4 regions of the Enterobacter sp. UNJFSC 003 genome follow, and region 3 is predicted to be linked to each of the others. Evidence: predicted binding sites of a transcription regulator. Region 3 holds the regulator's gene; each other region holds the start of a gene.

Evidence for each region. The regulator PurR, encoded in region 3, represses purine synthesis genes. The targets are predictions, from matches to a motif close to CANGCAAACGTTTGCNTG.
Region 1: the regulator PurR is predicted to act here: its motif matches at 1,779-1,796, upstream of cvpA (colicin V production protein).
Region 2: the regulator PurR is predicted to act here: its motif matches at 1,679-1,696, upstream of glyA (serine hydroxymethyltransferase).
Region 4: the regulator PurR is predicted to act here: its motif matches at 1,933-1,950, upstream of carA (glutamine-hydrolyzing carbamoyl-phosphate synthase small subunit).

What each region holds. Positions count from the first base shown of each region.
Region 1 is NZ_JBAKHK010000001.1:227,750-235,353, reverse strand. Features, by position in the region: gene purF (amidophosphoribosyltransferase) at 1-1,201, opposite strand, end outside; gene cvpA (colicin V production protein) at 1,235-1,723, opposite strand; gene dedD (cell division protein DedD) at 1,890-2,585, opposite strand; gene folC (bifunctional tetrahydrofolate synthase/dihydrofolate synthase) at 2,575-3,843, opposite strand; gene accD (acetyl-CoA carboxylase, carboxyltransferase subunit beta) at 3,912-4,817, opposite strand; gene V5P19_RS01050 (DedA family protein) at 4,972-5,631, opposite strand; gene truA (tRNA pseudouridine(38-40) synthase TruA) at 5,660-6,472, opposite strand; gene V5P19_RS01040 (aspartate-semialdehyde dehydrogenase) at 6,472-7,485, opposite strand; gene pdxB (4-phosphoerythronate dehydrogenase PdxB) at 7,553-7,604, opposite strand, start outside.
Region 2 is NZ_JBAKHK010000001.1:33,944-41,547, reverse strand. Features, by position in the region: gene V5P19_RS00195 (DoxX family protein) at 1-255, shown strand, start outside; gene glyA (serine hydroxymethyltransferase) at 309-1,562, opposite strand; gene hmpA (NO-inducible flavohemoprotein) at 1,866-3,056, shown strand; gene glnB (nitrogen regulatory protein P-II) at 3,092-3,430, opposite strand; gene glrR (two-component system response regulator GlrR) at 3,511-4,848, opposite strand; gene qseG (two-component system QseEF-associated lipoprotein QseG) at 4,845-5,597, opposite strand; gene qseE (two component system sensor histidine kinase QseE/GlrK) at 5,594-7,027, opposite strand; gene purL (phosphoribosylformylglycinamidine synthase) at 7,548-7,604, opposite strand, start outside.
Region 3 is NZ_JBAKHK010000002.1:252,048-259,651, forward strand. Features, by position in the region: gene gloA (lactoylglutathione lyase) at 1-278, shown strand, start outside; gene rnt (ribonuclease T) at 375-1,025, shown strand; gene grxD (monothiol glutaredoxin 4) at 1,075-1,422, opposite strand; gene V5P19_RS07265 (C40 family peptidase) at 1,761-2,534, shown strand; gene sodB (superoxide dismutase [Fe]) at 2,656-3,237, shown strand; gene V5P19_RS07275 (MFS transporter) at 3,276-4,442, opposite strand; gene V5P19_RS07280 (YnhF family membrane protein) at 4,606-4,695, opposite strand; gene purR (HTH-type transcriptional repressor PurR) at 4,993-6,018, shown strand; gene punR (DNA-binding transcriptional activator PunR) at 6,035-6,946, opposite strand; gene punC (purine nucleoside transporter PunC) at 7,061-7,604, shown strand, end outside.
Region 4 is NZ_JBAKHK010000004.1:200,460-208,063, forward strand. Features, by position in the region: gene ispH (4-hydroxy-3-methylbut-2-enyl diphosphate reductase) at 1-687, shown strand, start outside; gene dapB (4-hydroxy-tetrahydrodipicolinate reductase) at 893-1,714, shown strand; gene carA (glutamine-hydrolyzing carbamoyl-phosphate synthase small subunit) at 2,168-3,316, shown strand; gene carB (carbamoyl-phosphate synthase large subunit) at 3,335-6,559, shown strand; gene V5P19_RS13050 (YgdI/YgdR family lipoprotein) at 6,699-6,932, shown strand; gene V5P19_RS13055 (autotransporter outer membrane beta-barrel domain-containing protein) at 6,980-7,604, opposite strand, start outside.

The DNA.
Region 1 (7,604 bases), on a different contig from region 3:
GGATTTCCGGTGCCGCAGAGGCCAGGTACACTTTTTTCGCACCGGCTTCACGCGCCATCTCGATAATCTGCTCAGACGTGGTGCCACGCACAATAGAGTCATCCACCAGCAGCACGTTCTTGTCGCGGAATTCTGCACGGTTGGCGTTCAGTTTACGGCGCACGGACTTACGACGCAGCTGCTGGCCCGGCATGATGAAGGTGCGGCCAACGTAGCGGTTTTTAACGAAGCCCTGACGGTATGGCTTATCCAGTATGCGGGCAATTTCCAGCGCGATGTCGCAGGAGGTTTCCGGGATAGGAATCACCACGTCAATGTCCAGGTCGTCCCACTCGCGGGCAATTTTCTCGCCCAGCTTGGTCCCCATATTCACGCGCGCGCTGTATACGGAAATTTTGTCGATAAACGAGTCCGGGCGAGCAAAGTAAACGTATTCGAACAGGCACGGGTTGCTGACCGGGTTATCTGCACACTGGCGGGTGAACAGCTGGCCCTTCTCAGTGATGTAAACCGCTTCGCCCGGCGCAACGTCGCGCAGGAATTCAAAGCCCAGGGTATCCAGCGCCACGCTTTCAGAGGCCACCATATATTCGGTACGGCCATCGCCAAGATCGCGCTTACCGAGCACCAGCGGACGAATGCCGTTTGGATCCCGGAAGGCAACCATCCCGTGACCGATAATCATCGCCACACAGGCGTATGCACCGCGGATCAGGCGGTTTGTCGCGGCAACGGCAGCAAAGATGTTGTCAGCTTCCAGCGGGTAGTGACGGAAATTATCCAGCTCGCTGGCAAAAATATTGAGCAGGATTTCAGAATCAGAGGTGGTGTTAATGTGGCGACGTTTCTCTTCGAACAGCTTCTTACGCAGCTCATGCGCGTTGGTCAGGTTGCCATTGTGGGCAAGCGTGATGCCATACGGTGAGTTGACGTAGAAAGGCTGAGCCTCAGAGGCGCTGGAACTGCCAGCAGTAGGATAACGAACGTGACCAATCCCCATATTACCTTGCAGACGCTGCATATGGCGAGCTTCAAACACATCGTTTACCAGGCCATTCGCCTTGCGTAAACGGAAGCAGTTGTGTGCATCAATGGTGATGATACCCGCAGCATCCTGACCACGGTGCTGGAGCACCGATAACGCGTCATAAATAGACTGGTTTACCGGCATGAAACCGGCGATACCGACAATACCGCACATTCGTCTTTTCCTCGTTAAGCCACATCTCAGAGCTTACGCCCTGGGCAAGAAACTCGACGAGCTTTGCAGATAGTCAAAGAACCATCTGATGATGAAGCTGAATTCTGGAATCAGCTGCGATTTCTGCCAGTCTTCACTTTTTGAAAACCCGGTAAAGGTATCCAGGAAGAACAGTATCGCGGCCACAATCAGCACGCCTCGCAGTGCGCCGAAACAGATCCCGAGCACCCTGTCCGTTCCTGACAGACCGGTTTTCTCGACCAGCTGACCTATCACGTAATTGACGATAGCGCCAACAATCAGCGTCGCGATAAACAGCACCGCGATGGCGATTCCGTTTCGGACCAGTTCATCTTCAAAGCCCGTGAACCAGACAGACAGGTAAGTGTAGTAATGACTGGCAACAAAGAAAGCACAACCCCATGTTACCAGCGATAACGCTTCACGAACAAAGCCACGGATCAGGCTAACCAGACAGGAAAAACCAATCACCGCAATGATGGCGTAATCAATCCAGACCATATGTGTCCCACGATTTAACGCCCTGTCATCCAGTTCGGGGCGAATTCTAACAGAAAAAGAAAACGTTTGCGTAGGGATTTCCTTCCCGCGCGTAAATAAAAAAGGCGCTGAAAAAATGTTCAACGCCGTCCCTTTCCGCCTCTCTCTTTAAGGGAGCAGGTCGGACTTAGTTCGCACTATAGTTCATCACCACGCCGCTCAAACCGGAGATTTGCTTCAGTTCACCCAGTGAACCTTTCAGCTTATCTTTAGAGGCTTCCGGGCCCACAAGGATACGGGTAATTTTACCCTGCACCGGTGTGGAAGGTGAAGTGTAAACACGGTATCCCGCAGCGCGCAGTTTACCCACTACCTCGTTGACTTTATCGGCATTTTTAAGCGCGCCGAGCTGGACAACATAGGCTTTAGCCGTTGGCGCAGCATCTGGCTGAGTCGATTTTGCCGGAGGCGGCGTCTCTGACGCGGCGGCCAGCTGCTCTGCGGTTTTATCACGCTGTGGCTTAGGCTGCGGTTTCTCAACGGGCTTTGGTTTTTCTACCGGTTTTGGCTGCTCAACCGGAACAGGATCGATCTCACTGTTGGTATTCGCCGCCAGACGCGACGGGTCCAGCGATGGTGCAGCCGCATCACCTGCGCGCACCTCTTCGGCAGCACCTTCCGGCGGCTGGGCAGGAAGCGCCTGCGTTGCAGCAGGCAGCATATCCGGCTCGTCGCGATCGCCCGGTTTTGGCACCAGCGGAATGGCTGCAAACTCATCCTGATAATGTTTTTTCTGCCCGTCGAGCAGTCCCGGAAGAATAATCACCCCGAGCGCGACCAGCACAATGGTTCCTGTTAAACGGTTCTGAAACTTACTCGCCACCGGTTCTCCCCGCGTCCATTACTTCCATGACATGTGCCACCGTGTGGAATGACCCACACACCAGCACGGTATCTTCTGGTTTAGCATCCGCCATCACGGCATGCCAGGCCTGAACCACGCTTGTAAAGATTTTGCCTTCGCTGAGATGTTCCATCAACTGTTCAGCAGTGGCGCCACGTGGCCCTTCCAGAGGAGCACAATACCAGCTATCGACCACAGTCTCCATGCAGGCAAGCGTACCGCCGATATCTTTATCATGAAGCATACCGATAACCGCCAGCACGCGCCCAGTTTTTGGTAACGATTTGAGACGTCCTGCGAGATACGCCGCCGCATGCGGGTTGTGCGCCACGTCCAGAATCACCCGCGGTGACTCGCTGACAATCTGAAAACGTCCCGGCAGGATCGCGTTCTGAATGCCCTCACGAATGGCCTGCTCGCTGACCTTCAGTCCACTGGCACGCAGCGCCGCCAGCGCGGTCGCCGCGTTAGGCTGCGGTACCTGCGGCAGCGGCAGGTTGTCCAGTGTGCCTTGGGTATCGCAGAAACGCCAACCGCCGTCCTGAACCTCATACTGCCAGTCTACGCCGCGGCGCAAAAGCTGAGCGCCCTTCTCTTTTGCAACATCTGCAATGGTGTGCGGCATGTCAGGTTCACCCACGACGGCAGGCTTGCCCGCGCGGAAAATACCGGCCTTCTCGCGGCCAATGCTTTCGCGATCTGGCCCCAGCCAGTCGATATGGTCCAGCGCGATGCTGGTGACCACGGAAACATCAGCATCCACCATATTGGTGGCATCAAGACGCCCGCCGAGACCGACTTCAAGGATCACCACGTCCAGCTGGGCCTGTTTAAACAGCCACAGCGCCGAAAGCGTACCGTATTCAAAATAGGTTAATGAGATCTCACCGCGCGCGGCTTCAATTTCCGCAAACGACGCCGCGTGCGCCGATTCCGGCAGCTCGGTATTCTGCACGCGTACCCGCTCGGTATAACGCACCAGGTGCGGAGAGCTGTACACCCCCACCCTGTAGCCAGCGGCCATCAGGACAGATTCCAGCGTACGGCAGGTGGTGCCTTTACCGTTGGTGCCTGCAACGGTAAACACGAAGGGGGCTGGCTTCAGCACGTCGAGACGCATCGCGACCTGGCTTACGCGCTCAAGCCCCATATCGATGGTTTTACTGTGCAGATTTTCCAGATAAGAAAGCCACGCGACCAGGGGCGACGTGGCTTGGGGAATGCTTTTATTTTCCATGATGCCCGGTTCTTTAACGGTTTAGAAAGCAAAAGGGCAGCGCCGACCGGCCCTGCCCTTTTCAGTTATCAGGCCTCGGGTTCCTGATCCGGTACAACCACGCCTTCGCGCGGCTCATCCGGGCTCGGCGACGGAAGATTCATCAGCTTCGCCAGAACGCTTGCCAATTTCAGGCGCATTTCCGGACGGCGGACGATCATGTCGATAGCGCCTTTCTCGATGAGGAATTCACTGCGCTGGAAGCCCGGCGGCAGTTTTTCTCGAACGGTCTGTTCGATTACGCGAGGACCGGCAAAGCCAATCAGCGCTTTTGGCTCAGCGATGTTCAGATCGCCCAGCATCGCAAAGCTTGCAGATACGCCACCCATGGTTGGGTCGGTCAGCACAGAGATGTACGGCAGACCACGTTCCTGCATTTTTGCCAGCGCCGCAGAGGTTTTCGCCATCTGCATCAGGGACATCAGCGCTTCCTGCATACGCGCGCCGCCCGAGGCGGAGAAGCAGATCAGCGGACAGTTGTCTTCAAGAGCCTGCTCAACAGCACGTACGAAACGCGCGCCGACCACTGAACCCATTGAGCCGCCCATAAAGGAGAACTCAAACGCTGCAGCAACAACCGGCATCTCGTGCAGGGTGCCTTTCATGACGATCAGGGCGTCTTTCTCGCCGGTCTCTTTCTGGGCAGAGGCCAGACGATCTTTGTATTTTTTGGAATCGCGGAACTTCAGCACATCTTTCGGCTCAAGCTCGCTACCCAGTTCTACCAGAGAACCTTCGTCCAGCAGGCTATGCAGGCGGTTACGCGCCGACATACGCATGTGGTGGTCACATTTAGGACAAACCTCAAGATTGCGTTCCAATTCTGCACGATACAGAACCTGGCCGCAGCTATCACACTTCGTCCACACCCCTTCAGGAATGCTCGCTTTGCGAGTCGGGGTAATGTTGCTTTTAATTCGTTCAATCCAGCTCATTGATAACCTTTCTGCCTGAACCTGGTCGTATGCCAGTTTTGCTATAAGAGGCGAATAATGCCATTTTTGCCTCCAACAGACCATGAATGTTGCACATTAAAACATAACAGCCCGAAACTTTGGATAAAAAAGTGGTCGAACCGCCGATGCGCATTTACTTCGTTTGTTTTGCTGCCGCACGTCTGTGACGAATAATTTCAATCACGCCTGGCAATACAGAGAGAACAATAATCGCTACAATCAGTAACTTAAGGTTTTCCTGAACGACCGGAAGATCGCCAAACAGATAGCCCGCGTAGGTAAAGAGCAGCACCCACAGCAGCGCACCAACCACGTTATACATTGCAAAATGACGATAGGACATATGTCCCATTCCCGCCACAAACGGCGCAAATGTACGCACAATAGGCACAAAGCGCGCAAGGATAATGGTTTTACCGCCATGGCGTTCATAAAACGCGTGGGTCTTGTCTAAATAGCTGCGGCGGAAAATTTTCGAATTCGGATTACTGAATAGCCGTTCACCAAACACTCGCCCAATGGTGTAATTGACCGCATCGCCGATAATCGCCGCGATAATCATCAGTGCCACCATCAGGTGCACATTCAGATCGTTGGTTGGCAGCGCTGACAGCGCACCTGCCACAAACAGCAGTGAATCCCCCGGAAGAAACGGCGTGACGACAAGGCCAGTTTCGCAAAACAGGATCAGGAACAGAATGGCGTAGACCCAGACGCCATACTGCGCGACCAGCTCCGCCAGGTGAACATCAATATGCAAAATGAAATCAATCAGAAAACGTATTACGTCCATATTGTTTAAGCCTTAATTGCACCTTCGTTTAGTCCGCTAAAAACAGCGGGCCCATTGGCGGTTTTGGCAGGTCAAACCGATCCGGGTAGTCCACCGAGACCAGATACAGCCCTTCCGCTTTCGCCGTTGCTGCTGCAAGCGTTCTGTCCTTCGCTGCCAGCAGTTCTGCAATCCAGCTCTCCGGCTGGTGTCCGGCACCTACTTCCATCAGGCTGCCTACAATATTCCGCACCATATGATGTACAAAGGCATTGGCTTTGATATCCACCACCACATACGCGCCAAAACGGCTGACGTTTATGTGCATGACATTACGCCACGGCGTACGGGACTGACACTGCACCGCACGGAACGACGTAAAGTCATTTTCTCCTAACAACGACTGCGCCGCACGATGCATACGATCTGCATCCAGCGGTTCATAAAAATGCGTTACGCCCTGGCTTAACACCGCAGGACGCAGGCGCTGGTTATAAATGACGTAGCGGTAGCGGCGCGCGGTGGCGCTGAAGCGCGCATGAAAATCATCCGGCACAGCTTTCACCCAACGAACGGCAATGTCACCAGGTAAATTCGCATTTACCCCCAGCGTCCATGCGGCGTCTTTGCGAACCGCGGTGGTTTCAAAGTGAACCACCTGACCCGTGCCGTGAACACCGGCATCGGTACGTCCTGCACACAGGACGTTAATCGGCTCGTTTGCCACCTGAGTAAGCGCTTTTTCCAGCTTTTCCTGGACGCTGCGCACCTCATTCTGACGCTGCCAGCCATAATATTTACTGCCATCGTACTCAATGCCGAGGGCAATTTTATGAACCGGCTTTTGTTCCACTTCTGACATCAGTACAGGTACTCCTGCACCAGTTTTTCCGCAATTTTAACCGCCATTAACGCGCCACCAAAGCGGACGTTGTCGGCTACGGACCAAAACTGTACCTGCTCCGGCATACCGTAATCGTTACGTACGCAGCCAACAGAGAGATGCGCGCTGCCGCTCGCGTCGCCCACCTGAGTGGGGAACTCTCCCTCTTCAGACAGCACGATATCTTCGCCACGGCCAAACGCGTCACGTGCTTCTTCCGCCGCCAGCGGGCGCAGTGCTTCAAAACCCACCATCTGCGCGTGTCCGTAAAACACGGGCGACTGCACGCAGTTGGCGGAGATCATCAGGCCGTCATCCTGCAGGATTTTACGGGTTTCATCGACGATACGACGTTCTTCACGCACGGATCCTTCGCGATCGGGCAGCAGAGGCAGCATGTTGAACGCCAGCTGACGGCCAAAGAAATCATCTTCGTCAATCGGAATGCCGTTTAGCAGCTTCGCGCTCTGCCCCGCCAACGCATCGACCGCTTTTTTACCGTTGCCAGAAGCTGACAGCAGGCTGGTGACGGTAATACGCGACAGGCCACCGTCGTCGATCAGCGGTTTCAGTGCGGTAAGCAGCTGGCTGGTCAGGCTGTTGGGTACCGCAATGATGTTACGATTGCGGTAGTCTGCCAGAACAAACGGATTCACGTCTGGCACAACCAGCGGCACGTCTGGCTCCAGGGAGAACAGGCCGCTAAGATCAATCACCAGACAGCCCGCGTTGGTCGCTTCTTCAGCATAAGCGGCCGTAGCCTCAACACCTGCGGCAAAAAACGCCAGCTGCGCCTGGGTCCAGTCAAACTCTGCGGCATCCTGAACCCTGACGGATTTACCGTTGTAGCGCAGATGCTCACCCGCGCTATCGGTACGTGCCAGCGCATAAATATCGCCCACCGGGAACTGACGCTCAGCAAGGGTTTCAAGCAGGGCTTCGCCCACGGCGCCAGTGGCACCCAAAATGGCAATGTTCCAGCCTTCAGACATGGTGGTTTACTCCAGAAATAAAAAAGCGTCCCTGTCGGAGTATCCAACAGGGAGCATTAAGAAGACATTAACGCGCCGGGTGATGAACGGCGTTAAAACCCAGTTTGTGCAGAAGCGTC
Region 2 (7,604 bases), on a different contig from region 3:
GCGGCCATTATTGCCGTCGTGATGGAGGTTCCCGCCGCGATCCTGATCGTGCTTGGTTTTTTCACCCGCCCACTCGCCGTGCTCTTTATTTTCTACACCCTGGGCACGGCGGTGATTGGCCACCCTTACTGGGACATGACCGGTGATGCGGTCGTGCCAAATATGATCAACTTCTACAAAAATATCAGCATTGCTGGCGCGTTTCTTTTACTGACGATTGTCGGGCCGGGGGCAATTTCTCTCGACCGACGTTAGCCATAAAAAAAGGCCGCATTCGCGGCCTTTTATTTTTCTGCATCGCTGAAAAATTATGCGTATACCGGGAAGCGTGCGCAGATATCCAGAACTTTACCTTTGACGCGCTCAATTACCGCTTCGTCATTGATGTTGTCCAGAACGTCACACATCCAGCCTGCCAGATCTTTCACTTCGGCTTCTTTAAAGCCGCGACGCGTCACAGCCGGAGAACCGATACGGATACCGGACGTCACGAACGGGCTCTTCGGATCGTTTGGCACGCTGTTTTTGTTCACGGTGATGTTGGCGCGGCCCAGGGCAGCGTCAGCTTCTTTACCAGTCAGGTTTTTATCAACCAGATCCAGCAGGAACAGGTGGTTTTCAGTACCGCCAGACACCACTTTGTAGCCACGGTTCAGGAATACTTCCACCATCGCTTTTGCGTTTTTCGCAACCTGCTGCTGGTAAACTTTGAACTCTGGCTCCATCGCTTCTTTCAGCGCTACCGCTTTAGCTGCGATAACGTGCATCAGCGGGCCGCCCTGCGCGCTTGGGAATACGGCAGAGTTCAGTTTCTTATACAGATCTTCGTCACCGCCCTTCGCCAGGATCAGGCCACCGCGTGGACCTGCCAGAGTTTTATGGGTAGTAGTGGTCACGACGTGTGCATGCGGAACCGGGTTCGGATAAACGCCAGCAGCAATCAGACCGGCAACGTGCGCCATATCCACGAAAAGGTAAGCGCCGATGCTGTCTGCGATTTCACGCATTTTTGCCCAGTCAACAATACCGGAGTAAGCAGAGAAACCGCCGATGATCATCTTCGGTTTATGGGTCTGCGCCTGCTTCGCCATGTCTTCGTAGTCAATTTTACCGGTTTCATCAATACCGTAAGGGATGATGTTGTACAGCTTACCGGAGAAGTTAACCGGGGAGCCGTGAGTCAGGTGACCGCCCTGGGCCAGGTTCATACCCAGAACGGTATCGCCCGGCTGGAGCAGCGCGGTGTAGACAGCGAAGTTAGCCTGAGAGCCAGAGTGCGGCTGAACGTTAGCGTAGTCAGCGCCGAACAGCTCTTTTGCACGGTCGATGGCCAGTTGCTCAACGATATCAACATACTCGCAACCGCCGTAGTAGCGTTTGCCCGGGTAACCTTCAGCATATTTGTTGGTCAGCTGAGAACCCTGCGCCTGCATGACGCGCGGGCTGGTGTAGTTCTCGGAGGCGATCAGTTCAATGTGCTCTTCCTGACGTACTTTTTCCTGCTCCATAGCCTGCCACAGTTCGGCATCATAATCGGCAATGTTCATTTCACGCTTTAACATCCGCATCTCCTGACTCAGCTAACAAGTAAATTTTGGCCTGAAAAGGCAGTCCTGATGGACGACGGGCAACAGTATAACTGAATCGTTCTGTGATAACAGGTCTTGACAAACGATTTTACGCAAACGTTTACCTCCACGCCACGCAAGGGTTTGAGGAATAAAGCCCTCACCATTTTGAACGGATTTCTTTTCAGGTTTGTGATGCATATTTTTCACGATGCAAAGAACCATTTACATTGAAGGGGTATTTTTATAAGATGCATTTAAAATACATCATCAAAGTAACAATTGAAGGAAGTTGCTATGTTAGACGCTCAAACCATCGCTACCGTGAAGGCTACTGTTCCCCTGCTGGTTGAAACGGGCCCTAAACTGACCGCCCATTTTTACGATCGTATGTTCACGCATAATCCAGAGCTCAAAGAGATTTTTAATATGAGCAACCAGCGTAACGGCGACCAGCGTGAAGCCCTGTTCAATGCCATCGCAGCCTATGCCAGCAATATTGACAATCTGGCGGCGTTATTACCGGCGGTAGAGAAAATCGCGCAAAAACATACCAGCTTCCAGATCAAACCCGAGCAGTACAACATTGTCGGCAGCCACCTGCTGGCCACGCTGGACGAAATGTTCAACCCGGGTCAGGATGTCCTGGACGCTTGGGGCAAAGCCTACGGCGTGCTGGCAAGTGTCTTTATCAACCGTGAAGCGCAAATCTATAGCGAAAACGCCAGCAAGCGCGGCGGCTGGGAAGGTACTCGCGCGTTCCGTATCGTAGAGAAAACACCCCGTAGCGCGCTGATTACCCACTTTGAATTTGAGCCGGTGGACGGCCAGCCCGTTGCGGATTATCAGCCAGGCCAGTATCTGGGCGTCTGGCTGAAGCCTGAGGGCTTCCCGCATCAGGAAATTCGCCAGTACTCACTCACCCGTAAGCCAAACGGTAAAGGCTATCGCATAGCGGTGAAACGCGAAGAGGGCGGTCAGGTTTCCAACTGGCTGCACAACGACGCCAGCGTAGGTGATGTGGTTCATCTGGCTGCACCTGCGGGTGACTTCTTTATGGCCGTTGATGCCAATACCCCGGTCACGCTGATCTCTGCTGGTGTTGGACAAACGCCCATGCTGGCGATGTTAGACACCCTCGCAAACGCAAACCATAGCGCACAGGTTAACTGGTTCCATGCTGCCGAAAACGGCGACGTGCATGCCTTTGCGGAAGAGGTAAAAACGCTGGCGACCGATTTACCCCGCTTCACGGCGCATACCTGGTATCGCCTGCCTACGGAGGCTGACCGCGCGGCGGCACGTTTTGACAGCGAAGGGCTGATGGATTTAAGCAAACATGAAGGGGCATTTAGCGCGCCGGACATGCAGTTCTACGTGTGTGGACCCGTGGCGTTTATGCAGTATGCCGCGAAGCAGCTGGTGGAGCTGGGCGTGAATAAAGACAACATTCACTACGAATGTTTTGGGCCTCATAAGGTGCTGTAATGTAAAAAACCCCTCGGGAGAGGGGCTTTTTATTATCAAATCGCCGCGTCGTCTTCTTCACCGGTGCGGATACGGATCACGCGCGCCACGTCAAACACGAAGATTTTACCGTCGCCAATTTTGCCCGTTTGCGCCGTGCGGATAATGGTATCCACGCAGGTATCCACGATATCGTCGCTCACCACGATTTCAATTTTCACTTTCGGCAGAAAGTCCACCATGTACTCTGCGCCACGATAAAGCTCGGTGTGGCCCTTCTGACGACCGAAACCTTTCACTTCTGTCACTGTCATCCCGGTGATGCCAACTTCAGCCAGCGCTTCACGTACATCATCCAGTTTGAAAGGTTTAATAATCGCATCAATTTTTTTCATGGTGGGTCCTTAAACTCTTGCCTGTAAGCTGCCTCGTAATCGATTGCTCACAGTATCATATTCATTCGAATTTTGTGGTACTACTCTTTAAAATCGTTTGCTTCAAGCTCATGGCGCGACAGCAGCTTATAGAACTCGGTTCGGTTGCGCCCGGCCATACGCGCCGCATGGGTCACGTTGCCTTTCGTAATTTGCAGCAGCTTACGCAGATAGTTCAGTTCGAACTGGTTTCGCGCTTCAGCAAAGGTCGGCAACGCCGTATTTTCCCCTTCAAGCGCCTGCTCCACCAGCGCATCGCTGATGACGGGCGAAGAGGTCAGCGCCACGCACTGTTCAATGACGTTGACCAGCTGGCGCACGTTGCCGGGCCAGCTTGCGGTCATCAGCCGCTTCATCGCGTCGGTTGAAAACGCACGCACAAAGGGTTTATGGCGATCGGCGGACTGGCGCAAAAGATGGTTTGCCAGCAACGGAATATCTTCCGCACGCTCGGCCAGCGCCGGGATCTTAAGATTGACCACGTTCAGGCGATAATAGAGGTCTTCACGGAATTCGTTGCGCGCCATCACTTTCGGTAAATCGCGGTGCGTGGCGGAGAGAATACGGACGTTGATGTCGATATCGCGGTTGCTGCCCAGCGGACGAACCTTACGCTCCTGAAGCACGCGCAGCAGTTTGACCTGCAGCGGCGCGGGCATATCACCAATTTCATCGAGGAAAAGCGTGCCGCCTTCTGCAGCCTGGAACAGCCCTTCCCGGCTGCTTACCGCACCGGTAAAGGCACCGCGAGCGTGACCAAAGAGTTCTGACTCAAGCAGTTGCTCCGGCAGCGCACCGCAGTTAATGGCGATAAACGCGTTTTTGCTGCGCGGGCTAGCGTTGTGGATCGCCTGCGCCAGGATCTCCTTTCCGGTTCCGCTCTGGCCGTTAATTAGCACGCTTACGTCAGATTGTGCCACCATCCGCGCCTGTTCGAGCAGACGCAGCATGATGGGGCTACGCGTGACAATTGACTCTCGCCATGCTTCATCACTCGACGGTGCGGCATGTTCCAGCGCGCTGTCGATAGCTTTATAGAGCGCGTCTTTATCTACCGGCTTCGTCAGGAAGCTGAATACGCCCTGCTGTGTGGCCGCGACCGCATCCGGAATCGACCCGTGCGCCGTAAGGATAATGACCGGCATGCCAGGCTGCTGCTTTTGAATCTCCGCGAACAGCTGCAGGCCGTCCATCTCATCCATCCGCAGATCGCTGATGACCAGATCAATTTTCTCGCGGCTGAGCACCTTCAGCCCTTCCTGCCCGCTTTCAGCAGTCACCACGCTGTAGCCTTCGCTGACCAGGCGCATCCCCAGCAGCTTTAACAGCCCCGGGTCGTCATCCACCAGCAAGAGATGGGCAGGTTTACGGCTTGTCATGGCTTCACATCCTCTTCTTTCTGCGCGTCACCGTCCGGTTGCGCGGCAGGGTTGCCTTTCGATCCATCTGGCAGATAGTTACCTGCTGGCTTACGGGTCGAGAGCTGCCTTTCGATATCGGTCAGGTTTTCCAGCTTACGCGTTGTGGTATCAAGCTGAGTACGCAGATGCTCCTGCTGTTGACGGAGTGTATCCAGCTCGCCATCGGTAGACTGCTGCAGCTTGCTGTATCGGGTGCGCTCTTCAGACAATTGTAATTGTAAAGCCTGCCCCTCGCGCCAAAGCTGATACACAGGGCGCACCTGCGCAGGAATATTTGCGCTAACCGCATCAAGGCGTGAGGTATTCGCGCGACGTTCTACGGGATTGATTTTGGCATCGGCGAGCAGAATGGCCCGTTTGAAGTTTTCCTGCCAGCTATCGCCCCCCCACATTGTGGCCTGTGCACGAGCCTCAACAGGTGCCAGACGCTGGGCACAGTCTATGCCGCGTAGCCAGAATAACGGGTTTGTCTCGACGTCATGTCCAGAGAGATGCCAAATCCCCTCACAGGGGGTCGTCAGAAAATCAGCCAGCTGATTTTCTGGGAATTTGTCTTCGGGTTTGTCGTTAATAGCACTTTTAGGAGCATGAGTGACACATCCCGCCAGAAGTAGACATGGCAGGCTCAGGCGTAATTTTTTACTGGAAAACACCGCGCGCACTGCGCGGAAAAAGACGTGTGACATACTCACCAGACATAGATTCATTTCATTGATTTTTCCGGCTCAAGAGGCAGTTCGATACGAAAACATACATCCGAGCTGTTGTCGGGAGCGATTTTCAGCTCACCCTGCATGCGTCGTATGCAGTCGCGGGCAATGCTAAGCCCCAGACCACTTCCTTTTACCGCACCTTTTCGCTGATGACTCCCCTGGAAAAAGGGCTCAAAAATCATCGCTTTCTCATCATCCGGAATCGGGGTCCCCGTATTGGCTACGTCTATAAACACCCGGGAACCGTTCATGTAGCTTCTAATATAAATGTTACCGGATTCAGTACCATAGTGCACCGCATTGGAATAAAGATTATCCAGCACGCTCATCAATAGCATAGGCTCTGCCAGACAGGCAGACGCATTAAGCTCCACCTGGGTATGCATCATTTTAGCGCGTGCCGGCAAGCTATGGGCTGAAAGCACCATATCCACCAGCGGCTCTATCTCGACGCTTTCCAGTACTACAGCACCATCCGCCAGCTTGCGGTTATAGTCCAGCAGTTGTTCAATCAGCTTTTGCAGATTGCGGCTACTGTTGTCCAGGATCTCGACAATCTCTTTCTGTTCAGCGCTTAACGGCCCCGCCACTTCGTCCGCCAGCAGTTCCGTACCTTCACGCATGCTGGCGAGCGGGGTCTTAAGCTCATGGGAGATGTGGCGCAAAAACTGATGACGCTGCGATTCCAGCCATGCCAGACGCTCGGAAAGCCAGATAATCCGCTGCCCGACGGAACGCAGCTCGCGCGGGCCTTTAAAGGCGACCGTATCGCCAAGCGATTTTCCTTCCCCCAGGCGGTTAATCATTCTCTGGATCCCTTTCACAGGACCAATGATCATACGCGTAAACAGTAGCACCAGCCCAAGACTGATCAGGAACAGCACCAGCGCCTGCCAGCCAAAGAATTGACCGCGCTCGGCAATTTCCTGCTGAAGCTGCTGTCCACGAGAGAAGATAACCGTTCGTGTAGACTGAACCATCTCCGTATTCGCGTTTGCAAAGGCTTCAAGCCGAGCGGCGGCAACGGCATCCGGGCCACTGTTTTTACACTGCAGCTGCGCCAGGTCGTTCAGATCCTGACGTAACGCCTGATAAAGTTTATCGTCAGGCAACACGCCTGCGTGGGCGTCGAGCATTTCACTGTAGCGTTTACGCTGATTCTGGTAGACCTTTTCCAGCGTGCGATCGTCCAGAACACAGTACTGACGATAGCTACGCTCCATCTCCAGCGCCGCGTTGGTCATCGCTTCGCTGCGCCTTGCGTCTATCAACGTCGTGCGATTCGTCAATGCAGCCTGGGCGCTGAGTGCATTCAGGCTTTGCCACGCTTGCCAGGCCAGTATCAGCAGGGGCAACAGGATCAGCAAGAACGCCATCATAACGAGCTGTCTTAGGGAACGAGGGAAAGCGGGCCAGCGTTTCAACGCGTTACTCTCTTAAAGTGGTCATGAGGAGAGCGTAACTGAGTCCGGCTATCAGATACAACAAAGCCGGGTAAAAACCCGGCTTTGTTGTGGAATGAGGCGGTGCCTAACTCGACGTTTCGCCCTGGCCTGATAAAGCAACGCTATGATCAGTAGTTGGACGGCAGGCACCTTTTTGTGCGTCATTCGAAGTTTATGTAGCACGTCCCGAAGGGGCTGACATAAGAAGGTGAATGAGCCACTGGTTATTATTATGCAACAGTCGTGCCAGAATGCAAAGAAACAATTTATCATATTGATTTATATAATTTTTACCATTCATATATGTTAATTAACAGATGAATGATTTCCAGGCTAAGTGTCGCCAAATAACAACACCTTAGCTAAAACACAATCTGCCTCATAAAAATCAATAGGTTAAATGTCTCCATTTAGCGACACAGCAGATCCGCGATTGTCGCAATTTCCCGACACAAACAAAAAAACCTCCATCAGGAGGCTTTTTTAATTACTCGAAAACTTAACCCAACTGTTTACGCGCATTACGGAAGATGCGCATCCACGGGCTGTCCTCTCC
Region 3 (7,604 bases):
TCGGTTACGGTCCAGAGTCTGATGAAGCGGTTATTGAGCTGACCTACAACTGGGGCGTAGAGAGCTACGAGCTGGGCACGGCATACGGCCATATCGCGCTGGAAGTGGACAACGCCGCCGAAGCCTGTGAGCGTATCCGCAGCAACGGCGGCAACGTCACGCGTGAAGCAGGTCCGGTTAAGGGCGGTACTACCGTGATTGCATTTGTTGAAGATCCGGACGGTTACAAGATTGAACTGATTGAAGCCAAAGACGCTGGTCGCGGTCTGGGCAACTGATCCCGCAGGGCGCATTATGCGCCCGTTGTTTTACTGCATCCCTTCTTAAAATTTGCCATAATGCGCACTGCTTTTTTTCCCTTGTAAGAGACCCTGATGTCCGATAATGCTCAATTTACCGGTCTGTGCGACCGTTTTCGTGGTTTTTATCCCGTTGTCATTGATGTAGAAACAGCCGGATTTAACGCTAAAACCGATGCGCTGCTTGAAATTGCCGCCATCACGCTGAAGATGGATGAACAGGGCTGGCTTACACCGGACACCACGCTGCACTTCCACGTTGAGCCCTTTGAAGGGGCAAACCTCCAGCCAGAAGCGCTGGCGTTTAACGGTATCGATCCAAAAAATCCGCTGCGCGGTGCGGTAAGTGAATATGAAGCGCTGCATGCAATCTTTAAAATGGTGCGCAAAGGCATGAAAGAAAATGACTGCAGCCGCGCCATCATGGTGGCGCACAATGCCACCTTCGATCACAGCTTTACCATGGCCGCCGCCGAGCGTGCCTCGCTCAAGCGTAATCCCTTCCACCCTTTTGTCACCTTCGACACCGCGGCGCTGAGCGGCCTGGCGCTGGGGCAAACGGTCTTATCTAAAGCCTGTATTACCGCGGGTATTGAGTTTGACGGCACTCAGGCTCACTCGGCGTTATATGATACCGAGCGTACGGCTGAGCTGTTCTGTGAAATAGTCAACCGTTGGAAACGTCTGGGTGGCTGGCCGCTGCCAATGGCGGACAGCGAGGAATAGGCAAAAAAAAGCGACTCTAGCGAGTCGCTTTTTTGTCTACGCAAAATAGTTATTCTGCGTCCGGCTCTTCCGTTTTGTACTTAGCCGCGGTTTCTTTGATCAGCTGCTGCAGTTCGCCACGCTGATACATTTCGATCAGGATGTCGCAACCGCCAACCAGCTCACCGTCAACCCACAGCTGTGGGAAGGTCGGCCAGTTTGCATATTTTGGCAGCTCAGCGCGGATATCAGGGTTTTGCAGGATATCAACGTAAGCAAAACGCTCGCCACAGGCAGAGAGCGCCTGAACCGCTTGCGCAGAGAAACCGCAGCTTGGCAGCTTCGGAGAACCTTTCATGTACAGGAGAATCGGGTTTTCAGCAATCTGGTGCTGAATTTTTTCAATAGTGGTGCTCATGTCTTGCTTCCTTAAACTTCTGTTACGGCATTCGTCTGACATTGTAGCGGTTAAGACAGACATCGGAAAATAACATTTTCGTCACGTCTATCCATTTTAACGCGTGTCGCCATAAGATGCATTGCAAATGTAGCTTAACCCTGATTCGCGTAAGGTTTTGCTTAGGGAGTGAACAATAGTGCTACAGATTGATGAATTTTTTTGCACTTGCTAACGAAACAGGATTTTAGATTGAAAAATGCTATTAACTTATCGGGTTTTTATAGATTAGAATCGACGGGCTTTGTAAATCATACGCGGGTATTATTGATGGCCTGCATTCATCAGGGGACTGCCCAGTGGCGCGGATAAATAAAATCTCGATCACGCTCTGTGCTTTACTGTTTACAACACTCTCATTCACGCCAGCGGCGAACGCCTCTGAACAGGCGCGGCATTCTGCTGTACAAAAAACGCATCTGGCAAAAACCACAGAACGTAAGAAAAAAACCACCAGCAAAACCGTAAAGAAAAAAACCACGCCTCAGACAAAAAAAATCGCCTCCAGCAAAACAAAATCGAATACATCCCATACCGCCCTGCCAGGCAAGCGCAAAGCCTCGCAAACTGCCGCTAACCTGGTCACCGAAAAATGCATGACGCGTAAAGGCCACAAAGCGAAATGCACTAAAGTCAACAAAATTGCGGAAGTGCATAAGGTTCGCGTTCAGAAAGCCCAAAAAACGGCAATGAACAAATTGATGGGACAAATTGGCAAACCGTATCACTGGGGTGGGTCCTCCCCGCGTACCGGTTTTGACTGCAGCGGCCTCGTTTATTACGCATACAAAGATCTGGTGAAATTCCGCATTCCGCGTACCGCCAATGAAATGTATCACCTGCGCGACGCCGCACCGGTTAACCGTGGCGAGCTGGAAAACGGCGATCTGGTCTTCTTCCGCACCCAGGGGCGCGGCACGGCAGACCATGTCGGCGTGTACGTAGGCAACGGGAAATTTATCCAGTCGCCGCGCAGCGGCCAGGATATTCAAATTACCTCACTCAGCGAAGATTACTGGGTGCGCCATTATGTTGGCGCGCGCCGCGTAATGACGCCGAAAACCATCCGCTAATCCCTGCCCTGCCACCTCTGTGACAGGGTAAGTTCCTCTTTTGCATACCCTTTCAATTTGCTATCCTTTCCTTGTTGTCTGTAGGGTTATTGGCAGCGTAAATATAATAAGGAGAGAAGCAATGTCGTTCGAATTACCTGCACTACCGTATGCAAAAGACGCCCTGGCACCGCACATTTCTGCGGAAACCCTGGAGTATCACTACGGCAAACATCACCAGACGTATGTCACCAACCTGAACAACCTGATCAAAGGCACCGATTTTGAAGGCAAAACGCTGGAAGAGATCGTACGCAGTTCAGAGGGTGGCGTGTTTAATAACGCCGCTCAGGTGTGGAACCATACCTTCTACTGGCACTGCCTGGCGCCAAATGCAGGTGGGGAACCGAAGGGTGAGCTGGCGGCTGCCATTAACGCAGCGTTCGGCAGCTTTGCGGATTTCAAAGCGAAGTTTACTGATGCCGCAATCAAAAACTTTGGTTCTGGCTGGACGTGGCTGGTGAAAGAGGCGGATGGCAAACTGGCTATTGTTTCCACTTCAAACGCCGGTACGCCACTGACCACTAGCGCAACGCCGCTGATGACCGTGGATGTCTGGGAACACGCCTACTACATTGATTACCGCAACGCGCGTCCTAACTATCTGGAGCACTTCTGGTCTCTGGCTAACTGGGACTTTGTGGCGAAGAACTTCGCCGCGTAAGAGACACGCAGAAGGGTCCGCCCTTCTGCGCTTTTAGCTTATTCTGTGGCGCATGCCGCTTCAGGTTGTTTGCGACCCGACATCAGCACCAATAGCAGGCCGAGGGCAGCAATGATGGCGCCCATCACCGGTACAAAGCTGTACCCCAGCCCACCCGAAATCACTGCGCCGCCTGCTGCGGCACCCAAGGCATTCCCCAGATTAAACGCACCAATATTGACGGATGAAGAGAGTCCCGGAGCTTCATGGGCGACGCGCATGACGCGCATCTGCAATGGCGGTACCACTGCGAAGGTGGCTGCGCCCCATACCACCATGGCAATTGCCGCCCCCACCTCATTTTGCGCCAACCAGGGTATCGCCACCATAATGGCAATCAGCAGGGTCAGGAAGCCTTTCAGGGTACCGCTCACAGAACGGTCGGCCAACTTGCCCCCGAGGTAATTACCGATAGAGAAGCCCACGCCGATCAGCACCAGCATCGCGGTAATAAAAAGCGGCGTTGCATGCATTATCTCGTGCAGTACCGGGGAAATATAGGTGTAGAGCGTAAACATCGCCCCTGCTCCGAGAACGGTTGTCAGCAGCGCAGAGAGCACTTGAGGACGCACCAGCACTGAGAGTTCTTTACGCACATCCGGACGTTCGCCCGCGCTGCCTTTCGGTAACGAGAAGAACAGGGCGATCATCGCCACCACACCCAGCCCGGCAGTGGCGAGGAAGGACATCCGCCATCCGATCGCTTCCCCCATCCAGGTTGCAGCAGGTACGCCGCCAATATTGGCAATCGTCAGCCCCATAAACATGGTCGCCACTGCGCTGGCCTGCTTATGTTTGGGCACCACGCTTGCGGCAACGACAGAGCCCAGCCCAAAGAAGGCGCCGTGGTTCAGGCTGGTCAGAATACGGGACAGCATCAGCGTGGTGTAATCCGGCGCAATGGCGGAGAGCACATTGCCCAGCGTAAAGATGGCCATCAGGAAAATCAGCGCGTTGCGTCGCGCCCGATGCGAAAGCAACAGCGTCATCAGCGGAGCCCCCACCATCACGCCAATGGCGTAGGCGCTGATCAACATACCGGCCGCAGGGATAGAAACCTCTACGCCTTGGGCGATAACGGGCAATAACCCCATCGGGGAAAATTCAGTGGTGCCAATCCCAAAAGCGCCGATCGCCAGGGCCAGCAGGGGAAAATTGATTTTCATGCGTCAACTCCGGATGCCGTGTTATGTCGTAACACAGAACAAAGAAGCGGAAAGCATGACATCAATCACAAAAAATGAGAAGTTAACAAATTGGCAAAAGATTTTTGCCAGAGGGGTAACAATCGGGATAAGCAGGAGGGAGAGAACGCTCCCTCCGCGTAAATCAGTGCAGTACTGCCGTCAAACCTGCGGCAACAATCAGCGCCAGCACAATCACGGTCGTCGTCAGCGAAAACTTCAGATCGGTATTCATCAATTTTTCTCCTTTTAATCCCCCCACAAAAAGTGAGTCTGCTCATTTTTACACAGTTTACGTCAAAAATCTTCCTGGATTTAAACGGATATCCACTTTTGCTCTTCCCCTTTTCACCAAGATAGGACAAAATTCCACGCTAAATTTATTAGCGTACCGGCCATTGACCCCCTCCTGACGTCCTGAGTCGTTTTCCCGGCGTGTCGCAATTCCAGATTGCGTAATAAGGGTGAGAGAAGGCAAACGTTTACCTTCATGTTTTTCAGGAGCTTAGGATATGGTCTGGAGTGACATTTAATGGCAACAATTAAAGATGTGGCAAAACGCGCAAACGTTTCCACTACAACCGTATCACATGTTATTAACAAAACCCGTTTCGTTGCGGAAGAGACGCGCAATGCCGTCTGGGCAGCGATCAAGGAACTGCACTACTCGCCGAGTGCGGTTGCGCGCAGTCTTAAAGTTAATCACACCAAATCCATTGGTTTGCTGGCCACCAGCAGTGAAGCGGCCTATTTTGCCGAGATCATTGAAGCGGTAGAAAAAAACTGCTTCCAGAAAGGCTATACCCTTATCCTGGGCAACGCGTGGAACAACATTGAAAAACAGCGAGCCTATCTGTCAATGATGGCGCAGAAGCGCGTGGATGGTCTGCTGGTGATGTGCTCCGAGTACCCGGAGTCGGTGCTTTCCATGCTTGAAGAGTATCGCCACATACCGATGGTCGTTATGGACTGGGGTGAAGCGCGTGCCGACTTCACCGATTCCGTGATTGATAACGCCTTCGAAGGCGGTTATATGGCGGGACGTTATTTGGTGGAACGCGGTCACCGCGAAATTGGTGTGATACCGGGGCCGCTGGAGCGCAACACCGGTGCGGGCCGCCTGGCCGGGTTTATGAAAGCGATGGAAGAAGCGATGATCGCGGTGCCGGAAAACTGGATTGTTCAGGGTGACTTTGAACCCGAATCAGGCTATCGCGCGATGCAGCAGATTGTCTCCCAGCCGCACCGTCCGACCGCCGTCTTCTGTGGTGGTGACATCATGGCGATGGGTGCACTCTGTGCGGCAGATGAGCTGGGGCTGCGCGTACCGCAGGATATTTCCGTCATCGGGTATGACAACGTGCGTAACGCGCGCTTCTTTACCCCTGCGCTGACCACCATTCACCAGCCAAAAGATTCACTGGGCGAAACAGCCTTCAATATGCTGATGGACAGGATCGTCAACAAGCGAGAAGAATCCCAGTCAATTGAAGTTCATCCTCGCCTTATTGAACGCCGTTCCGTTGCGGATGGTCCGTTCCGCGACTACCGTCGTTAATCTCATACGGAGCCCGCTACGCTGGCTCCCGTAACCACTCCCGGTTAAGCGTATCACTGTCTCCCAGGTAATCCAGAAGCCAGGCCATTGCAGGTGATACATCGCTTTGCTGCCATGTCAGGCAACAGGCGGCATCCGGGAAGGGGTTCTCCAGCGTCAGCGCAGCCCATTCACCCGTGTCAATGCGCGGGCGCGCAAAATGGCCAGGCACCATTGCAACGCACAGCCCGGCGCTGAGGCAGGTCGCGGATGATTCCCAGTCCGGGGCCACAACCCGGCGCTGGTTATCCAGCAGCCAGGTAATACGCTTGGGCAACGAGCGCGAGGTATCTTCCAACACCAGCGACGGCCAGTTGCGCAGCGCGTCATCGCTCAGCGGCCCTTCCATTGTCGCCAGCGGATGCTCACGCGCCACCACGCATTTCCAGTTAAGCATGCCCATATCGCGGAACGCATAGCGCCCCCCGACGGGGATCGCCTGGGTTGCCCCAATCGCCATCTCCACCCTGCCGTCCGCCAGCGCGTCCCAGACGCCGTTGAACACCTCCTGGGACACCCGCAGCTCCACATCCGAGAAATGACGATAAAAATCAACAATCATCTGCCGCGTTCGTTCCGGTTTGACGATGTTATCTACCGCGATGGAAAGATGCCCTCGCCAGCCGTTAGCAATCTGCTGACACTGTTCTCGGGTGATCTGCATTTTTTTGATAACAGATCGCCCTTCTTTCAAAAACCACGCCCCGGCAGGCGTTAACTCAACGTCGCGATGACGCCGTTCAAACAGGGGAACCGCCAGCCACTCTTCCAGCTGGCGTACCGTATAGCTTATCGCCGAGGGCACGCGGTGTAGCTCCTGCGCTGCACCGCTAAAGCTGCCGTTACGCGCGACGGCATCCACAACTTCAAGAGAATAATCTGACCACATTTTCTGCCTGCAAAATTTTTGAATGCACCCGCCAAATATTAGCGTTTCACAAGCCGCTTTGCACTCCCTACACTCTGCGCCAACGTACACCTGCCTCCTCAAGGAGAAGAAATAATGCAACCTCATAAAGGATTTTTAGTCTGGCTCGCCGGTTTGAGCGTGCTGGGCTTTTTGGCCACCGATATGTACCTGCCGGCCTTTGCCGCGATGCAGGAAGATTTACAGACCCCGGCTGCCGCCATCAGCGCCAGCCTGAGCGTATTCCTTGCCGGCTTTGCCTTCGCGCAGTTGCTCTGGGGCCCGCTTTCCGATCGCTTTGGTCGTAAGCCGGTCTTGTTGCTGGGTCTGGCTATTTTTGCCGTGGGCTGTCTGGGGATGCTGTGGGTACGCGATGCAGCCTGGCTGCTGGTGCTGCGCTTCGTGCAGGCCGTTGGCGTATGTGCCGCAGCGGTGACCTGGCAGGCGCTGGTGACGGATTACTATCCTGCTTCACGCACTAACCGCATTTTCGCCACCATTATGCCGTTGGTGGGGCTTTCGCCCGCCCTCGCCCCCCTGCTGGGAAGCTGGCTGCTGGCGCATTTCGACTGGCAGGCCATCTTCGCCACGCTGTTTGCCGTTACCCTGGTGCTGATGCTGCCCGCGTTTACCCTCAAGC
Region 4 (7,604 bases), on a different contig from region 3:
TTGACCGTGTTCGACGCCACCTGCCCGCTGGTAACCAAGGTACATATGGAAGTGGCGCGCGCCAGCCGCCGTGGTGAAGAGTCGATTCTGATTGGCCATGCGGGCCATCCGGAAGTGGAAGGCACCATGGGGCAGTACAGCAATCCGGAAGGGGGGATGTATCTGGTCGAGTCGCCGGAAGATGTCCTCACGCTGAACGTGAAAAACGAAGGGCGACTGTCGTTTATGACGCAGACAACGCTTTCCGTAGATGATACGTCCGACGTGATTGACGCATTGCGCCAGCGCTTTCCGAAAATCGTCGGGCCGCGTAAGGATGATATTTGCTACGCCACGACAAACCGCCAGGAAGCGGTGCGTGCGCTGGCTGAACAGGCTGATGTGGTGCTGGTTGTCGGCTCCAAAAACTCCTCTAACTCCAACCGACTGGCAGAACTGGCCCAGCGAATGGGGAAAGCTGCATTCCTGATTGATGACGCGACGGATATTCAGGAAGCGTGGGTCAAAAACGCGAACTGCATCGGCGTGACGGCAGGCGCTTCCGCACCGGATATTCTGGTGCAGAACGTCATTACTCGTCTGCAGGAGCTGGGCGGTGGCGAAGCCGTACCGCTGGAAGGTCGTGAAGAGAACATTGTTTTCGAAGTGCCGAAAGAGCTGCGTATCGACGCCCGTGAAGTGGAATAATCCCTTTTCTGATAAAAGGCCAGCACCTCCTGTGCTGGCCTTTTTTTTATCCCTTACTTTATCGTGACCACAAAATCATGTCTTTTACTGATATTTAAGGCGGTTTCACGTTAAATTCTAATTATAGGTGTTTTCAGTTGGCAGCCTCAGCGAAGGGTGGTTACTCTGAAAACGGTTTACATCATTTTAACGTAAGAGAATAACTATGCATGATGCACAGATCCGTGTCGCCATTGCGGGCGCGGGTGGACGTATGGGCCGTCAGCTGATTCAGGCGGCACTACAGATGGATGGCGTGGCGCTTGGCGCGGCGCTGGAGCGTGAAGGTTCATCGCTTCTGGGCACGGATGCGGGCGAGCTGGCTGGCGCTGGAAAGACGGGGGTCTGCGTGCAGAGCAGCCTGGATGCGGTCAAAGATGATTTTGATGTGTTCATCGATTTTACGCGCCCGGAAGGAACGTTGAACCATCTGGCATTTTGCCGTCAGCACGGTAAAGGAATGGTCATCGGTACCACTGGTTTTGATGATGCCGGTAAGCTTGCCATACAGGATGCTTCAAACGAGATCGCGATTGTCTTTGCTGCCAACTTTAGCGTTGGCGTCAACGTGATGCTGAAGCTGCTGGAGAAAGCAGCCAAAGTGATGGGCGACTATACCGACATTGAGATTGTCGAGGCGCATCACCGCTATAAAGTCGACGCGCCATCAGGCACGGCGCTTGCGATGGGTGAGGCAATTGCCCATGCAATGGATAAAGATTTGAAAGACGTCGCGGTCTATTCCCGTGAAGGGTATACGGGCGAACGCGTTCCGGGAACGATTGGTTTTGCCACCGTACGTGCGGGCGATATCGTCGGCGAACATACAGCGATGTTCGCCGATATTGGCGAACGTGTCGAGATTACGCATAAAGCCTCAAGCCGTATGACATTTGCGAACGGTGCCGTACGATCCGCTTTATGGTTAAAAGGCAAAGAAAATGGCCTTTTTGACATGCGAGACGTGCTAGATCTCAATAATTTGTAAGTATTATTACCCATCGTGATGTGGTTATTGCAGTCGTAATTACTTGATTGCATAGGGCAATATTTTATTGCCCTTTTATTTTCTCTTCTTTGTCTGTTTTTTTTCTCTAAATGCGCAAAAGATAACGACTTGATTGTATTTTGTGTTGCTTGAATGTAAATTTTGACCACTTGGTCCACTTTTTATTGTTCATACGGCTCTGTTTCTATTAAAGTCTCTGCGCAAGCGTTTCCCACAGTGATTTACCTGATCTTTTTATCGCTTAATCTGCATTTCAGCCACCAGGCGTGCAAAAGAATAAACAAAATATCCGTTTTCAGTTGACTTTCACCCACCAAATCCCCAGAATGCCGCCGTTTGCCGAAAATCCGCCGGCAGCAAATTTGCGTTGCTCATAACGTTGTTGTGAATTAATATGCAAATAAAGTGAGTGAATATTCTCTGGAGGGTGTTTTGATTAAGTCAGCGCTATTGGTTCTGGAAGACGGAACCCAGTTTATCGGTCGGGCCATAGGGGCAACAGGTTCGGCGGTTGGGGAAGTCGTTTTCAATACTTCAATGACCGGTTATCAAGAAATCCTCACTGATCCTTCCTATTCTCGCCAAATCGTTACTCTTACTTATCCTCATATCGGCAATGTCGGCACCAATGCTGCTGACGAAGAATCCTCTCAGGTGCATGCGCAAGGTTTGGTCATTCGCGACCTGCCGCTGATTGCCAGCAACTACCGCAACACTGAAGACCTCTCTTCTTATCTGAAGCGCCATAACATTGTGGCGATTGCCGATATCGATACCCGTAAGCTGACGCGCCTGCTACGGGAGAAAGGTGCGCAGAACGGCTGCATTATTGCGGGTGATAACCTGGACGCAGCCCTGGCGCTTGAAAAGGCGAAAGCCTTCCCGGGTCTGAACGGTATGGACCTGGCGAAAGAAGTGACCACCGCAGAAGCCTACAGCTGGACACAGGGGAGCTGGACGCTGGAAGGCGAATTGCCGGAAGCAAAACCCGAGAGCGAGCTGCCGTTCCACGTGGTGGCCTACGATTTTGGTGCCAAGCGCAACATCCTGCGCATGCTGGTTGACCGCGGCTGCCGCCTGACGATTGTTCCGGCGCAAACCTCGGCTGAAGAGGTGCTGAAGATGAGCCCGGATGGCATCTTCCTCTCCAACGGCCCCGGCGACCCGGCACCGTGCGATTACGCCATCGCCGCTATTAAGTCCTTCCTGGAAACCGACATTCCGGTATTCGGTATCTGCCTCGGCCATCAGCTGCTGGCGCTGGCGAGCGGTGCGAATACCATCAAGATGAAATTCGGTCACCACGGTGGTAACCATCCGGTGAAAGACATTGATAACAACACGGTGATGATTACCGCACAGAACCACGGTTTCGCGGTGGACGAAGCGTCCATGCCGGCGAACCTGCGCGTCACGCATAAATCACTGTTTGATGGCACCCTGCAGGGCATCCATCGCACCGATAAGCCTGCGTTCAGCTTCCAGGGACACCCGGAAGCCAGCCCGGGCCCGCACGATGCCGCGCCGCTGTTCGATCACTTCATCGAACTTATCGAGCAATACCGTAAGACCGCTAAATAATCAGGAGCTGAGAAGACAATGCCAAAACGTACAGACATAAAAAGCATCCTGATCCTCGGCGCTGGCCCGATTGTTATCGGCCAGGCCTGTGAATTCGACTACTCCGGCGCGCAGGCGTGTAAAGCCCTGCGTGAAGAGGGTTACCGCGTAATCCTGGTCAACTCTAACCCGGCCACGATCATGACCGACCCGGAAATGGCTGATGCAACCTACATTGAGCCGATTCACTGGGAAGTGGTGCGCAAAATCATTGAGAAAGAACGTCCGGACGCGGTGCTGCCAACCATGGGCGGCCAGACGGCGCTGAACTGCGCGCTGGAGCTGGAGCGTCAGGGTGTATTGGCAGAGTTCGGCGTCACCATGATTGGTGCGACCGCCGATGCGATTGATAAAGCAGAAGACCGTCGCCGTTTCGACGTGGCAATGAAGAAAATCGGTCTCGACACCGCGCGTTCTGGCATTGCGCACAACATGGAAGAAGCGCTGGCCGTTGCCGCTGACGTTGGCTATCCATGCATCATCCGTCCTTCCTTCACCATGGGCGGTACCGGCGGCGGTATCGCCTACAACCGCGAAGAGTTCGAAGAGATTTGCGAACGCGGTCTGGATCTTTCCCCAACCAAAGAGCTGCTGATTGATGAATCACTGATTGGCTGGAAAGAGTACGAGATGGAAGTGGTGCGTGATAGAAACGACAACTGCATCATTGTCTGCTCCATCGAAAACTTCGATGCGATGGGTATCCACACGGGCGACTCCATTACCGTTGCGCCAGCGCAAACGCTGACCGACAAAGAGTACCAAATCATGCGTAACGCCTCGATGGCGGTACTGCGTGAAATCGGCGTCGAAACCGGCGGCTCAAACGTGCAGTTCTCGGTGAACCCGAAAACTGGTCGCCTGATTGTTATCGAAATGAACCCGCGCGTGTCTCGTTCTTCAGCGCTGGCCTCTAAAGCAACCGGCTTCCCGATTGCGAAAGTGGCGGCGAAGCTGGCGGTGGGTTACACCCTCGACGAGCTGATGAACGACATCACCGGTGGCCGCACGCCTGCGTCCTTCGAGCCGTCCATCGACTACGTTGTCACCAAAATTCCACGCTTTAACTTCGAGAAGTTCGCGGGCGCGAACGACCGTCTGACCACCCAGATGAAATCAGTCGGCGAAGTGATGGCGATTGGCCGCACGCAGCAGGAATCCCTGCAGAAAGCGCTGCGCGGTCTGGAAGTGGGCGCGACCGGCTTTGACCCGAAAGTGAGCCTGGACGACCCGGAAGCGCTGACAAAAATCCGCCGCGAGCTGAAAGACGCGGGCGCAGAGCGTATCTGGTACATCGCCGATGCCTTCCGTGCGGGCCTGTCCGTCGACGGCGTGTTCAACCTGACCAACATCGACCGCTGGTTCCTGGTGCAGATTGAAGAGCTGGTGCGTCTGGAAGAGCAGGTAACAGAGCTGGGCATTACGGGTCTGGATGCTGACTTCCTGCGCGTGCTGAAGCGTAAAGGCTTCGCCGATGCGCGTCTGGCAAAACTGGCGGGCGTACGTGAAACCGAAATCCGCAAGCTGCGCGACCAGTATGACCTGCACCCGGTCTACAAGCGCGTGGACACCTGCGCGGCGGAATTCTCTACCGATACCGCGTACATGTACTCCACCTATGAAGACGAGTGCGAATCCAATCCGTCCGTAGACCGTGACAAAATTATGGTGCTGGGCGGTGGCCCAAACCGTATCGGCCAGGGCATCGAGTTTGATTACTGCTGCGTGCATGCCTCTCTTGCGCTGCGCGAAGACGGTTACGAGACCATCATGGTCAACTGTAACCCGGAAACCGTGTCTACCGACTACGATACCTCTGATCGTCTCTACTTCGAGCCGGTAACACTGGAAGACGTGCTGGAAATCGTACGTATCGAGAAGCCAAAAGGCGTTATCGTGCAGTACGGCGGACAGACCCCGCTGAAGCTGGCGCGCGCGCTGGAAGCGGCAGGTGTACCGGTTATCGGTACAAGCCCGGATGCGATTGACCGTGCAGAAGACCGCGAGCGTTTCCAGCAGGCGGTTGACCGCCTGAAGCTGAAACAGCCAGCAAACGCCACCGTCACCGCCATTGAGATGGCTGTAGAGAAAGCGAAGGATATCGGCTACCCGCTGGTTGTGCGTCCATCATACGTACTCGGCGGCCGCGCGATGGAAATCGTCTACGACGAAGCTGACCTGCGCCGTTACTTCCAGACGGCTGTCAGCGTCTCTAACGATGCGCCAGTGCTGCTCGACCGCTTCCTTGACGATGCGGTAGAGGTGGACGTTGACGCCATCTGCGACGGCGAAATGGTGCTGATTGGCGGTATCATGGAGCACATCGAACAGGCGGGCGTACACTCGGGTGACTCGGCATGTTCTCTGCCCGCCTACACGCTGAGCCAGGAAATTCAGGACGTTATGCGCCAGCAGGTGCAGAAGCTGGCCTTCGAACTGCAGGTCCGCGGCCTGATGAACGTCCAGTTCGCCGTGAAAGACAACGAAGTCTACCTGATTGAAGTGAACCCGCGTGCAGCGCGTACTGTCCCGTTCGTCTCCAAGGCCACCGGTGTTCCGCTGGCGAAAGTGGCGGCGCGCGTGATGGCAGGTCAGACGCTGGCTCAGCAGGGCGTGACCAAAGAGATCATCCCACCGTACTACTCGGTGAAAGAAGTGGTGCTGCCGTTCAACAAATTCCCGGGCGTTGACCCGCTGTTAGGGCCAGAAATGCGCTCTACCGGGGAAGTGATGGGCGTTGGGCGAACCTTTGCTGAAGCTTTCGCGAAGGCACAGCTGGGCAGTAGCTCTACCATGAGAAAATCGGGCCGTGCGCTGCTCTCCGTTCGCGAAGGCGATAAAGAGCGCGTGGTTGACCTGGCTGCTAAGCTGCTCAAACAGGGCTTCGAGCTGGATGCAACCCACGGTACGGCGATTGTGCTGGGTGAAGCTGGCATCAACCCGCGTCTGGTGAACAAGGTGCATGAAGGTCGTCCGCACATTCAGGACCGTATCAAGAATGGCGAATACACCTACATCATCAACACCACTGCTGGCCGTCAGGCGATTGAAGACTCCAAGCTGATTCGCCGCAGCGCACTGCAGTACAAAGTGCACTACGATACGACCCTGAACGGCGGTTTCGCTACAGCCATGGCGCTGAACGCAGACGCGACCGAGAAGGTGATTTCGGTGCAGGAAATGCACGCACAGATTAATAAGTAAGCCTGAATGCCCGGCAATCAACGATTGCCGGGCATTATCCCCACCTTCAGAACCTTCTGGTTTTCCATCCGCATTCAGTCAGTTAGCCTAAAATGGTTAGGTCGATAACGAAATTCAACTGAGAGCAGGGGAAAACACCATGCAAAATAAATTACTGATCGCTTCTATTCTGGCTGCCACTGCAATGTTTACCGTTGCGGGCTGTTCGTCTAATCAGGCAGTTAAAACCACAGACGGCCGCACCATCGTCACCGATGGCAAACCGCAGGTGGATGACGATACCGGACTGGTGTCCTACAAAAATGCCGAGACCGGTCAAACTGAGCAGATTAACCGCGACCAGGTGAAATCCATGGGCGAACTGGACAATTAAAAAAAGCAGTGGCCTTAGCCACTGCTTTTATGCTCCATTCTGATCTACTACCAGCGGTGGTTTAGCAGAATATGACCGCCGTAAGCGGCATAGCTGTTTTCACCCCACTCGCCGCTGGCACGAAGAGAGAGCGTCGTGGTCTCGTTTAGATTGCCGGTAATACCCAGCTCTAATTGACCACGATCTTCCGGAGTATCATTACTTACGGTTTCGTCGTTAAACGCCAGATCGTTTTGACCTGAGCCCTTCAGCCAGTTAACCGCAACGTATGGCTGCCAGGCCGTGACGTCCTTCTGCTGGAAATAGCTGGATTTTACGCCGAGACGACCAAAGACGCTGTTGTTGTCCCGTGTGGTAACACGTACACCATCGAGATCGGTATGATTGTCCTGATCAAGATAGCTGTAAATGACCTGCGCCTGCGGCTCGATTTTCAAGGTGCGTTCGTTTTCAGAATCAACAACCCATGCGTGACCCATTTCCAGCGAGGCGGCAAAGCCTTCGCTGTCGTAGTCTTCATCGTTGCGGCTACTGGTTACCTTGTTGTTATACCAACTGTAGGCCGCCCAAGTATCAATGTAGCTGCCAAGCCGCGACTTTTGATCTTCCTGCCAGGTTGCGTACAGACCGACATTGAAGCCGTCTACTTTGCCCTGCGCATCACGCGCATTG